2 regions of the Cytobacillus sp. FSL R7-0680 genome follow, and region 1 is predicted to be linked to the other one. Evidence: riboswitches for the same ligand, from Rfam matches in the RefSeq annotation. Region 1 holds a riboswitch; the other holds the start of a gene.
What was found. Region 1 has a riboswitch for S-adenosylmethionine ahead of MKY26_RS05945 (phosphoadenylyl-sulfate reductase). Riboswitches for the same ligand answer to the same signal wherever they lie in the genome.
Positions count from the first base shown of each region.

Region 2: it holds a riboswitch for S-adenosylmethionine, as region 1 does, so the genes downstream of both, metK (methionine adenosyltransferase) here and MKY26_RS05945 (phosphoadenylyl-sulfate reductase) in region 1, are expected to answer to the same signal.

Region 1 is NZ_JBBPAO010000001.1:1,170,011-1,176,997, forward strand. Features, by position in the region: gene MKY26_RS05930 (nitrite/sulfite reductase) at 1-1,192, opposite strand, end outside; gene cysC (adenylyl-sulfate kinase) at 1,196-1,801, opposite strand; gene sat (sulfate adenylyltransferase) at 1,808-2,962, opposite strand; gene MKY26_RS05945 (phosphoadenylyl-sulfate reductase) at 2,977-3,696, opposite strand; SAM riboswitch class I at 3,860-3,964, opposite strand; gene MKY26_RS05950 (hydroxymethylglutaryl-CoA lyase) at 4,406-5,344, opposite strand; gene MKY26_RS05955 (CaiB/BaiF CoA transferase family protein) at 5,357-6,568, opposite strand; gene MKY26_RS05960 (MmgE/PrpD family protein) at 6,605-6,987, opposite strand, start outside.
Region 2 is NZ_JBBPAO010000001.1:2,486,825-2,493,811, forward strand. Features, by position in the region: gene asnB (asparagine synthase (glutamine-hydrolyzing)) at 1-565, opposite strand, end outside; gene metK (methionine adenosyltransferase) at 1,028-2,227, opposite strand; SAM riboswitch class I at 2,528-2,653, opposite strand; gene pckA (phosphoenolpyruvate carboxykinase (ATP)) at 3,041-4,624, shown strand; gene MKY26_RS12315 (DUF2584 domain-containing protein) at 5,007-5,249, opposite strand; gene MKY26_RS12320 (alpha/beta hydrolase family protein) at 5,319-6,083, opposite strand; gene MKY26_RS12325 (ABC transporter substrate-binding protein) at 6,203-6,987, shown strand, end outside.

The DNA.
Region 1 (6,987 bases):
TACCTGTGCAAGAAACGGAATGTCCGATGAAAGAATTCGGATTCACTGTAATTCTATTAAAAATGGGCTCGGCTAGTAGCGATTCTACATGTTCTTCTGGGATATGTGGAATAATCAAGTTCTGTGAATTACATGTTCTAATTTCACCTTGACCATATTGATCAGAGATTCGAACAAGTTCAAATACTTCATCAGCTGTTAAACGGCCGACAGGTACATTAAAACCGATGAACTTAAGCCCTGATTGTTTCTGATCATGGACGCCATAGAAATACCCTGCATTCCATTTCTTCACGGGTTCAACTCCTTTAGAAGGCAATTCCCCTGTATATTCTTCAAGTTTTTCTTTAAATTTCTCTACACCCCAGTCAGCAATTAAAAACTTTAATCTAGCACGATGACGTTTATCTCGATAACCGTAATCTCTAAATATTGTCGTTACGGCAATAGCAATCTGCAACACTTGCTCTTTTTCTACAAATATATCAACGGTTTCTGCCAGAAAAGGCTTAGCAGATAGGCCTCCCCCTACTTTTAAATGAAAGCCTTGTTTTACTTCACCATCAATGTTTTTTTCAGCCGGTGTAAAAGAGACACAGTTAATTTCTGCATTAGCGGCGTTGTGTAAGTTTGTACTGATAGACATCTTATATTTTCTTGGTAAATTCGAAAATTCCTCATTAAATTGAAAATACTCATACACTTCTTTGACAATATCTCTCGTATCAAATAATTCGTCAGGGTCGATGCCTGCAATCGGATTTCCGACTATATTCCTCGTTATATCCCCACATGCACCAGCACTGGAAAGGCCAACACTTTCTAGTCTTGTAAAAATATCAGGGATTTCCTCAATTGTTAACCAGTGAAATTGAATCGCTTGTCGCGTCGTAATGTCGAAAATCCCGCGACCATAATCTTTGGCAATACCAGCAAGAATATTCGCTTGTTCCTTCGTTAAAATTCCTGAAGGTACATTTACGCGCATCATAAAATAACCTGCTTCTTTAGGCTTTTGCAAATACAAGCCTGCCCATTTGAAAAGATCCCATTGGTCTTTAGGAATAGACGAGAAGCCATTCTTTGCATAATGTGGAATGTCTTCATAAATTTTCAGTCCATCTTTTTCGAGTTTAGCTATTTCGCTTTTGTTTAGTTTTTCATTATTTGACCAATGCTTTGTATAAGCCATTGCCTACAACTCCTTAATGATTTGTTGTTGTTGCAAAAACGATAGTATTTCAGTTATGGCTTCCTCAACTGATAACCGGTCGGACCTAATAGTTAAATCCGGATGTTTAGGAGGCTCATAAGGTGAATCGATTCCGGTGAAGTTTTTTATTTCACCTCTTCGCGCTTTCTCGTATAATTTCTTCGGGTCTCTTTTCTCACATTCTGCTAACGGGCAGTCAATAAATATTTCAAAAAATTCATTGGAAGCAAACTGTTCACGTACACAATCACGGTCTGCGGAAAATGGTGAGATGAATGCCGTAACAACAATTGTTCCACTATCAACAAACAGTTTAGCTACTTCCCCAATACGGCGGATATTTTCTGTACGATCTTTTTCAGTAAAGCCTAAGTCTGCATTTAGACCATGTCTGATATTATCTCCATCAAGCACATATTCCTTTATGCCCTTCTCAAATAGTTTGGCTGATAAGGCATTCGCTAAAGTTGATTTACCAGAACCTGATAATCCTGTAAACCATAATGTGCAACTGCTATGTTGCTGTTTACTACGGCGCTCGTCTTTTGTAATCACGGCATCATGCCAAGTAAGGTTACGATTCGTCATATTCATTCACCCTCTCGTAACCGTTGCATCTGACTTTAATCCGTTAATCAATACATCAATCACTTCTTTACGACTAAATGTGGAAGGTGGCTGTTCACCCTTACTTAATAGCTCTCGTACTTTTGTACCAGATAAAATTACACGATCTTCCATTTCATGAGGACAAGTTTTATCTGAAGCCATTCCCTCGCAACGGTGACAATAGAAACTATGTTCAAAGAACAACGGTGTAATACCCAGCTCTTCTTTCGTAAAGTTGTGGAAAATTTCTTGGGCATCGTATGTACCATAATAATTGCCAACACCAGCATGGTCTCGCCCAACAATAAAATGTGTACACCCGAAGTTTTTTCTAGCGATAGCGTGAAAGATGGCTTCCCTCGGCCCAGCATATCTCATTGCTGCTGGGTATACACCGAGGTGAACACGTTCACGAGGGAAATATTCTTTTAAAAGAATGCGATAACTTTCTAAACGAATAGTTGCCGGGATATCATCTGCTTTCGTTTCACCGACTAAAGGGTTCACAAATAAGCCATCGACAGTCTCAAGGGCGGCCTTTTGAATATACTCATGGGCACGATGAATCGGGTTACGTGTTTGAAAGCCAACAATCGATTGCCAACCTTTTTCTACAAACAAAGCCCTAGTGTCTTTTGGCTCTAACCAAACATCTATAAAGTCTTTTTTCTCAGGTTTTCTTATAAGGGTGATCTCACCAGCTACGTAATGATTGCCTCTTTCAAAAAGTCGTTTCACACCTGGATGCGCATGGTCGTTAGTTTGATAAACATGATGTGCCTCTATCTCTAAATCTGGTCTAAACCATTCCGACACTGTGATGACTCCATAAGTTGTATTCTCGAAATCCAAGCGATATTGTTCCCCTTTATCGAGTTGTTCTGCAACCGATAGATCAACAGGTAATGTAATGGGAAGTGACCAAACCGTGCCATCACTTAATCTCATTTTCTTCACGACAGATTCATAATCTTCTTTGCCTAAGAAACCGGTTAGTGGGCTAAATAGGCCAATAGCAATCAACTCTAAATCACTTAATGCAATTCGGTCGATTGCGATTGTTTTTGTCACTTTAGCTAGATCGAATTGTGGTTCATATTTTTGAATTAATGTTCCTCCATGTGGACTAGGTAAGCTCATTTGTTTACTCCTTTTTATGAATTAGTATGCAAGCCGCATTCTGTTTTCGTTAAGCCTTGCCAACGACCCGCGCGGGAATCAGCGTCTTCATTTGTTGGTTGCGTGCAAGGAAAACACCCAATACTCGGATAGTTCACATCATGTAAAGCATTATAGGGTAATTGTTTTTCTTTGATATAATCCCAGACATCTTTCGTCCGCCAATGAATAAGTGGACAAATTTTGATGTTTGTGAATTTCTCATCCTTGTTCACAAAATTAGTATACTTTCTTGTGGGTGACTGTTCGCGCCTAAGACCTGAAATCCACGCTTTTTTTCCCACCATTGCTTCTTGTAAAGGTAGTATTTTACGTATTTGACAGCATTGATTCGGATCTTTTTTCCACAATGCCGACTCGTAACGAGCGGCTTGTTCATCTAATGTTAAATGAGGTTTTTTCATTTCAACTTGAAGCGCTGGAAAACGTTTTTTTATATCTTCAATCACTTGATAAGTTTCAGGAAAGTGTAAATCCGTATCAAGAAAAACCAACTTAGCCTCTCTTTTGATTTGCGTAATTAAGTCGATAAGGACGATGGCTTCGGCACCAAAACTAGAAGCATACACAATTTCATCCTCGTTGTACGCGTGATAGGCCCACTCTAGAACAGACAAAGCGCCTTTCGAGTGATCATCGGTAGTAAAGCTTGCAGAAATATCCTGCCAGTTCTCATAAGTAATCGCCTGTTGCATTTCATCCCTCCTTTTCCGATAAAAAAAGACGGCATTTCCCCATTGAAGGAAAATGTCCGCCTTTAGTTGTCTAATCAGCGAATGACTATTATTTTTTAAGAATCACCTCTTATACAAAAAACACCTTTTCAATAAGAAAAGGTGTGAGATAACGATTCATGACACCTTATCTTTCAAAATGAATCAACATTTTGCTGGAATTAGCACCTTGCATTAAGCAGGTTGCCGGGTTTCATCGGGCCAGTCCCTCCACCTCTCTGGATAAGAAAATATTGGATAAGATAAATCCTAACATACTATCAATAAAAGTCAATACAAAAATCTAATTTTTATGATTTGTCAGAATTATTTAATTGAAACTCATGAATATACATAAACGTTAAGAAAAAGTTAATTTCTTCTGAGAGCGCTTCTCAAATATCCTCATAAAAGAAATAACGTTTTATAAAGGATGTAACTGCCGTTAATAATTAGTTAAAGATATAGTAAAAAACATGGTATGAGCTTCTCTTTTGATGGTCTCAATTGTTCTTTGAAATTAAAATCGAAAATAATCATATTAGGAGAATTATATACTGCATTTACAACTAAAAGATTTCCTCCAAAAGCTGCCCTTGAAAAATTAAAGACATAATACTTCTCACTTAGCTAAAAGTAAAATTCAATCTATCTTCATTCTCTTAAAGGAGGATTAATAAGAATAGAAGTTTTATCCCAACTTTTCTTGGGTTTTTGGAGCTAGGTGTAAGTCAGAACATTTACCAGCCTTCAAAATAAAGCTATCAGAATATTCAGGATATTTAATCTCTATTTTTTTTCCTAGCTTAATGACTTTATCCAAATCTACACCTGTTGAAATACCCATCTCTTCAAAACCATGAATAAGGTCTTCAGAGGAGATATTTCCAGTGGCGTTTGGTGCATAAGGGCAGCCACCTAGTCCAGCAATCGAGCTATCAAAATCCCGAACACCCATTTCATAGCCTGCTACGGCATTGGCAAAAGCCATACCTCTCGTATTATGCAAATGTAAGGATAAGGATAATTCTGGGAATTTACTAGTGAGATGCCCAATAATGCGCTTAACTTTTACCGGATTCGCCATCCCTGTTGTATCAGCTAACGATAACTGGTATATTCCCATATCTATATATCTTTTGCAAATCTCTTCAATTCTTACCAAAGGTACATCCCCTTCGTAAGGACATCCAAATATGACAGAAATGCTGCCTGATACACCCATAGAAGCTTCTGTTGCGCGTTTTACTAGAGGTTCAAAACCTTTCATTGCATCGAACGTTTTGCTATTAGCGTTACTGATACTGTGGGAATCTGTTGCTGAAAGCATTAGTTTTACTTTATCTACTTCTGCTTCAATCGCTCTTTCTAATCCTCGTAAATTCGGGACAAGCGCACGTAGTTTTACCCCTTGCTTGCGCTTTATTTTTTGCAGTACTTCAGCAGCGTCCGACAGCTGAGGAATCGCTTTTGGGTGAACAAAAGATGTGACCTCAATTTGCTTGAAACCGCAGCTAATCATTGAATTAATCAATTCGACCTTTTCTTCTGTAGGAATGATTTCTGCCAGACTTTGAAAGCCATCGCGGGGGCAAACTTCAGAAATAATGACCTCTTCTTTCAAATTCATGTTTTTCCCTCCTTAGATTACGTTATTTTCTTTTAAAATCTCAATTTCTTCATGATTATAATTAAGAATGCCAGAAAGGATTTCCTCATTGTTCTCTCCCAAATCTGGGCCTACATTTCGAACAGCCCCAGGTGTCTCAGAGAATTTAGGGATGATACCAGGCATTTTTATTTTTCCTAGACGAGGGTGGTCAACCTCTATGATATTTTGTCGTTCTTTATAGTGAGTGTCTTCGAAGATATCTTTAATACTATATATTGGACTAATTGGGACCCCATAGTCATCTAGCAGATTCTGCAATTCTTCTCTATTAAATTGTTTCACCCAATCGGCAACAATTCCGTTTGTTTCCTCAAATCGGCTAAGGCGGGCGGCATTATTATGATATCGCTCATCTTCAAGCATATCTTCCCTGCCCATTGCAGCTGCTAAACGTTCAAATGTACGATCAGAGCTAGTGACAAGAGACATCCAGTGACCATCTTTTGTTTGAAATGTTCCTGCCGGACTGGAGTGTCCGCTCAAACCTGGCGTACGCTCTTTCACGATTTGCTTTTGATCATATTCCGCAATAAGAAATTCCATCATTCTAAACATAGATTCATATAATCCGATATCAATATATTGTCCTTCCCCTTGTTCTGCTGTATCACGATGATATAGACCTGTAACCGTTGCAAAAGCAACGTAAATACCCGTCACATAATCTGTTAATGAAAAAGACGGACTAATGGGAGGTCGATCCGTGTATCCATGTAAATAAGTAAATCCACTATAGGCAGTCGCTGGTGTACCAAATCCTGCTTTGCTGGCATTTGGACCTGTCTGACCATACCCTGTAACCCTTGTCATGATTAAGTTCGGATTCTCTTTCTTTAAATTTTCGTATCCAACCCCCCATTTTTCCAACGTTCCTGGTCTGAAGTTTTCTATTACTACATCTGACACTCTAACAAGCTTTCTTAAAATTTCTTTCCCTTCTTCTTTATGCAAATCTAAAGTAAGTGATTTTTTATTTCTTGCTAAAGCTGGCCACCTTAATGGTTCATCCTCACGAAAAGGACCCATGCCTCTTAATGTATCCCCTTTACCGGGAATCTCTACTTTAATAACTTCAGCTCCAAAATCCCCTAGTAATGTAGCGCCAAAAGGTGCCGCAATCATTGTAGACAAATCTAACACTCTCTTACCAGTTAGAGGGCCATATTTCTGTTTATTATTCATTACTTTTAACCTCTCTTCTGTTTAAAAAATATACTTTTATTTCAACTCCAACAAAACAAATAGTTTCTCAATATTTGTTTCCGTTTCTAAATGAGTAATAAAATCAATTATTTTATCCTGTTGATTGCTGCTGTAGACGGCAGATGTCAAGGTCTTAAATTTTTCTATCAATTCGCTTTCAGATAGTTTTTTACCCGGCCCGCCCTTTGCAATGTCTACACGTTCGCTATATATATTTCCATATGAATCTATAATTTCCACTCGAGCGGGCATTTGAAGAGGATAGTCCTTTTCGAGCTCAGCAGAATATTGAACAAACACCTTTTTAGCGAACTCTTTTATCTCTTTATCCTTGTGTAGCTGATCTATGAAAACAGATTGATTCGCTTTTTGATGATAGAGCTGTACAGCAATAGCAA
Region 2 (6,987 bases), 1.3 Mb from region 1:
CAAATTGATAAGTCATATAATACTGCAAAGCATCATAATTAATGACATCGTTTTTTAATGCCAACAGAATACTTTTCTTTTCAGAGGCAAAATAAGTGGTTTCACCATCTTCAAAATAATAGAATGGTTTGATTCCAAAAGGATCTCTCGCTCCAAAAACTTCTTGCTTTTCTTTATCCCAAATAACGAAGGAAAACATACCTCTCAGCTTTTCTGCCGCCTTCTCCTTGTAATAACTGTACAAAGCAATAATCACTTCAGTATCCGAATTAGTTTCAAAAGTTAGTCCTTTATTGATTAATTCCTCACGTAGTTCAACATAGTTATAAACTTCTCCATTAAAAATAATCCAGTATTTACCATTGTCATAAGTCAGTGGTTGATGACCACTTTCAATGTCTATAATACTTAATCGACGGAAGCCAAATTGGATATGGTCTGCACGATAATATCCTGAATCATCTGGTCCACGATGAGTAATAATGTTATTCATATTCTCAAATTGCTTATCTGCTTCTTGTACTTTTTGTGCTTGATCATGTATACAACCAATAAAACCACACATTATGTACGTCACCTACTTTTTATTTCATCTAGTTTGTATTTTTTCCCATACCTTGTATAGACGATAAGTTATTTTAAAAAGTTTCACCTTTCGAAAAAAAAATGGAATGATTTATGCTAGGCAGTATGTTCATGTTTACTTCTTCATATACTTAAGGATGTTTATTCTTTACCCTCAATTTAAGACGAAAAGATGACAATTATTTTAATTTTATATGAAATCGTTTCCTTAAGGGTTTTTGTCCATTATTAGGGGGCTTAAAATATTATATTTATTTGCTACTGTAATATCTAAAAAAACGACTTTTACTCTTCTATCTTTGGCTATTCCACTTCTTGATGTACGAGCTAATCGCTTTGGCTCAATTGTACGTTTATTAAAATTTAACGATAGCCCCTTTTCCACATAAAAAAACTGTAGAAAACTCATTAAAGGAGTTTTCTACAGCCATAATTTTCTAATTTATTTTAAAGCTTCCTTACGCAATTCTTCCGCTTTATCTGTGCGCTCCCAAGGTAAATCAATATCTGTACGACCAAAATGTCCATAAGCGGCTGTTTGCTTGTAAATCGGACGGCGTAAATCAAGCATTTTGATAATGCCAGCAGGACGGAGGTCAAAATTGTTTCTAACAACTTCAACTAAAACATCCTCAGATACTACTCCAGTTCCAAATGTATCAATACTGATGGATACCGGCTGAGCAACACCAATTGCATATGCTAATTGTACTTCCGCTTTGTCAGCTAGTCCAGCAGCAACGATATTCTTTGCCACATAGCGAGCTGCGTAAGCAGCTGAACGGTCAACTTTCGTTGCATCCTTACCAGAGAATGCACCACCACCGTGACGTGCATAACCGCCGTATGTGTCAACGATAATTTTTCTACCAGTTAAGCCAGCATCACCTTGAGGTCCACCAATAACGAAGCGACCTGTTGGGTTGATGAAGTATTTTGTGTTTTCATCAATTAATTCAGTAGGAACAACTGGGTTAATTACATGCTCTTTTAAATTGCGTTGAATTTGCTCTAAACTAATTTCTGGATGGTGCTGCGTAGAGATAACAATTGTATCAATACGTACAGGTTTGTTGTTTTCATCATATTCTACTGTTACTTGTGTTTTACCATCTGGGCGAAGGTAAGGTAAGATTTCCTCTTTTCTTACTTCAGCTAAACGGCGAGAAAGTTTATGAGCTAATGAAATAGGTAATGGCATAAGCTCTTTTGTTTCATTACATGCAAAGCCAAACATTAAACCTTGATCTCCAGCACCAATGGCTTCAATTTCTGCATCAGTCATCTGTCCTTCACGCGCTTCTAATGCTTGGTCTACACCCATAGCAATATCAGCTGACTGTTCATCAATAGAAGTTAATACAGCACATGTTTCAGAGTCAAAGCCATATTTTGCACGTGTATAACCAATTTCCTTAATGGTTTCACGAACGATTTTTGGAATATCTACATATGTGGATGTAGTGATTTCTCCTGCAACCAATACAAGACCTGTAGTAACAGACGTTTCCGCAGCAACCCTCGCATTTGGGTCCTGTGATAAAATAGCATCTAATATTGCATCAGATATTTGGTCACTGATCTTATCCGGATGACCTTCAGTTACTGATTCAGAAGTAAACAATCTACGTTTTGTTGACATCTGACTTCCTCCTTATTTATCGAATCAATAAGACTTTATTATAGTCTTTATTTTTGATACGGAACTCATTCCCTTATTTGAATCTTCATTATTTATGGGCCAATGTTTATCTCATACCCTTAATAACCTATGCGCTAACTTGGAATATTGAGAATAAAATGGTTGGTCTTTTTCCCATACATAAATAGTACATTCCAAAAGCCGCTCCTCGTATTCGCCAACATCATGTTAAAAAGCATGAAAAAAAACCTCTTCTCTGATTTAGTGAAAAGGTTGAAGCAAAATGATTCGCGCCTTTCACTCTTATCGTTCAAGGATAGTGAGTAATAAATCCTTGCATCAGGTTAGCACCTTTGCTCATGAAAATGTAGTTGGCAGGTTGCTGGGTTTCATAGGGCCTGTCCCTCCACCAGCTCGGGATAAGAGAGTATCCGTTCAAGGATTCATCATAACTTACACATGGAATATAGTCAAATGTTTTTCATTAACAATTCAATGTAAAAATTGTCATATCCGACTCTATAAACTTTAGTTTTGATAACGGATAATTTTAGTTAAGATCATACCGTTCTTTTTCCTTAATATATATAAAAATTACATTAAATTTGCTGATTATCCTTTTTAAATTTGCAAAAGCTATTTATAATGAATACTGCCTGTATTTGTGACAATTTCATTAATTATATAAAAATGATTTATATAGTATAGACTGAATGAATAAATGTGTTATACTATTTTTGAAGAAATAATCACAAATAGCGACTGAGATGCATATCTCTTAAATAATATTATATAAAGGAAGGTATTCATCAGATGAATTCTGTATCGATAACTGAGTTAAATGATTTACTAAAAGGCGAAAACATCCAAGTTCAATTATCTGTGCCGCAACTAGTTGAAAAAGTATTAAACAGAAACGAAGGTGTTCTTACATCTACCGGTGCAATTCGCGCGACAACAGGTAAGTATACAGGTCGTTCACCTAAAGACAAATATACTGTTGAAGAAGCAAGCTCTAAAGATAAAATTGACTGGGGAAGTGTGAACCAACCAATTTCTGAAGCAGTCTTCAATAACTTATACAACAAGGTGATTGCTTTCTTAAAAGAGAAAGAAGAAGTTTTCGTATTCAAAGGATTTGCTGGTGCGGATAAAAAACACCGTATGCCAATCCAAGTAATTAATGAATATGCTTGGCATAACCTTTTTGCACACCAATTGTTTATTCGTCCTACAGAAGAAGATTTATTAGATCACGAATCTGAATTTACAGTTATTTCAGCACCTAATTTCAAAGCAGACCCAGCAGTTGACGGTACAGCTTCAGAAACTTTTATCATCGTTTCATTCGAACGCCGTATTGTACTTATTGGTGGTACTGAGTATGCTGGTGAGATGAAAAAATCTATTTTCTCTGTTATGAACTACATGCTTCCTGAAAATGGAATTCTCCCTATGCACTGTTCAGCCAATGTTGGCCGCGAAGGTGATGTTGCTTTATTCTTTGGCCTTTCCGGAACTGGTAAAACAACATTATCAGCTGATCCCAACCGTCGTTTAATCGGTGATGATGAGCATGGCTGGTCTCCAAATGGAGTATTCAACATTGAAGGTGGCTGCTATGCGAAGTGTATCGACCTTACACGTGAAAAAGAACCACAAATTTTCGATGCCATCCGTTTTGGCGCTGTACTTGAGAATGTTGTATTAGACAAAGAAACACGCGTAGCAGATTATGCGGACAATACGCTAACGGAAAACACGCGTGCGGCTTACCAATTACAAGCAATTGACAATATTGTTGACCCGAGTATTGCAGGTCACCCGAATACTATTATCTTCTTAACAGCTGATGCTTCTGGTGTATTACCTCCAATCTCTAAATTGAATAAAGAACAAGCAATGTATCACTTCCTAAGTGGATACACTTCTAAGCTGGCTGGTACTGAGCGTGGTATTACTTCACCACAAGCGACTTTCTCCACTTGTTTTGGATCACCATTCTTACCATTACCAGCTCAACAGTATGCAGAAATGCTTGGTAAAAAAATTGACGAGCATAACGCGAAAGTATTCCTAGTAAACACTGGTTGGACTGGTGGAGAATATGGTGTAGGAAGCCGTATGAAGCTTGCTTATACACGAGCAATGGTTGAAGCTGCTCTAGAAGGCGAACTAAATTCTGTTGAGACAGTAACTGACCAAGTATTCGGTTTAGAAATTCCTCAACATGTAACTGGTGTTCCAGATGAAGTACTATTGCCTAACAAAACTTGGCCAGACCAAGATGCATATAATGTAAAAGCAAAAGAACTTGCTAATGAATTCCGTGAAAACTTCAAGAAATTCGGTAATATCTCTAGTGAAATCGCTGAAAAAGGCGGTCCTATCGCTTAATTAAAAAAACCTTCGAGCATCCGACTCGAAGGTTTTTTGTTTCAATAATTTCACTTCACTCATCACTCACTGTTTATTTTTGAGGGTCAAAATACCGGTTCAACCGGCTTCGATTTCTAATAAGTGCGATTAACTTAAGTCAATCGATTAGCTAATCTCACCAAGTTGCAATCGACGGCTTGTTTCATATAGCCACCACTCACTATCTTTCCTATGTATCCAATATTCGCCCTTTATGAGTCTACAAATTAGCTGCTAACTTAAGAAACGATGATCTTTTGTTGATGGACACCGATAAATAAATACTTATATTCATGCAAAGTTTCAATAGACATTTGTATACAAAATAAGCCCAACACTGCAAAAGCAGTCGGGCCAATTTTTAATTTGTAGTTTTTAGCGAAATCAGTTGATAAAAGATTTTCGTACAATCATTTTCCATTTCTAACTTTTGGATGCTTCCCATTCCACTGATTTCACCGTCTCTTGTTTTCTTTACTTCAAGTGGAATATTTAGTGGGTAGAGGCGGTATCCTTCTTTTGTTAATGTAAAAAGGTTTTCATTTAGCCTCTCTTCTCTTCCTTTCGTAACGATCATTGTATTTAATTCTAAAGGCATACCCATAATTGTTTTGCTCCTTGTTCATCGAGTTTTATATTACTATTGTATCTTACAATCTCTATACAATAAAGCTTATTGTTCTTTCATCCACCGCCCAAGATCACGGACAATTTGTCTATTAATAGCTGGCGGAAAATAATGCGTATATTCTTTGAAATACCATGTATCTACAGGTTTACCTAACTCTTTTAATCGCTTCTCTAAGCGGAAGGCATGCTCGACAGAAACATTATGATCTAAGACACCATGAATAATTAATACATTTGCTTGCAGTTGATTAAGTTCATATAATGGTGTGCGATATTCATATCTTTCTGGGTATTTATGAGGCGTTCCACCGATGACTCGTTTCATCATTTTACGCAAGTCCACTCTTTCTTCATATGTGAGGAACATATCGCTAACACCACCCCACGTAACAACTGAAGCCGCTTTAGGCATATGTAAGGCTGTTAATAACGCCATTACACCTCCTCTAGAAAACCCAAAGACATGTACCCTTTTAACCCGAGGGTGTTCTGCTAAAAGTTGAAAAGCTGAAAAAGCGTCATAACGATCATCACCTGCAAAATCTTCATTTCCCTCCCCTCCTTGATTGCCCTGATAAAAAGGCGCAAATACAATGAAACCTTGGAGGGCAAACTGTACAATCCGACTAGGGCGCACTTTACCGACGTTCTTAATCCCACCTCTTAAATATAGAAAACCTTCTGATACGTTTTTATTTTCTGGTTCAGCTAATAGACCTTTGATTTTTAGATCATTAGATAAGTATGTAATGATTGATAATTTCACTTGAGGATGCGGAGATGGAAACCGCCATTTATCGATTATCAATGCTTTTCCCTCCTTTACATATAGTAAAAATTTCACATGGGCAATCACACAAATTTGTCACCCTCATAAGATAGTTTAGATGCAAAAATCTAAGAAACATTGAATGAGGAGGTTCTCAAATGAAAAAATGGCTTAAATGGAGCTTCATGCTTCTCTGTATTTCTGTTCTACTCATTCCTCTTGCAGCTTGTGGAAAAGAGGATGTGACAAAAATACGTATCGGTGAGGTCACAAGATCTCTTTTTTATGCTCCCCAATATGTTGCAATTGAAAAAGGTTTTTTTAAAGAGGAAGGTTTGGATGTTACGTTAACCACCACTGCCGGCGGCGATAAAACGATGACTGCGCTATTATCCGATAGTATTGATATTGCTCTTGTTGGCTCTGAAACATCCATTTATGTTCAGGCGCAAGGAGCAAATGATCCTGTCATAAATTTTGCCCAACTGACGCAAACAGATGGCACCTTCCTTGTTGCAAGGGAAGATATCCAAGATTTCACTTGGGATATGGTAAAGAAGAGTACCTTCCTCGGGCAAAGAAAAGGTGGCATGCCGCAAATGGCTGGTGAGTATACGTTAAAAAAACATGATATTGATCCACATGCTGACTTAGAGCTAATTCAAAATATTGATTTTGCCAATATCGCTCCTGCCTTTTCATCTGGTACTGGTGAGTTTGTACAATTATTCGAACCGACTGCGAGTGTGTTTGAAAAAGAAGGCATTGGACATATCGTCGCTTCCTTCGGTGAAGAATCTGGCCATCTTCCTTATACAGCATATATGACAAAGGATAGCTTCATCAATGGTAACGAAGAAACAGTAGAGAAATTTACACGTGCCATCTATAAAGCGCAACAATGGGTAGATGAACATTCAGCAGAAGAAACAGCTAAAATCAT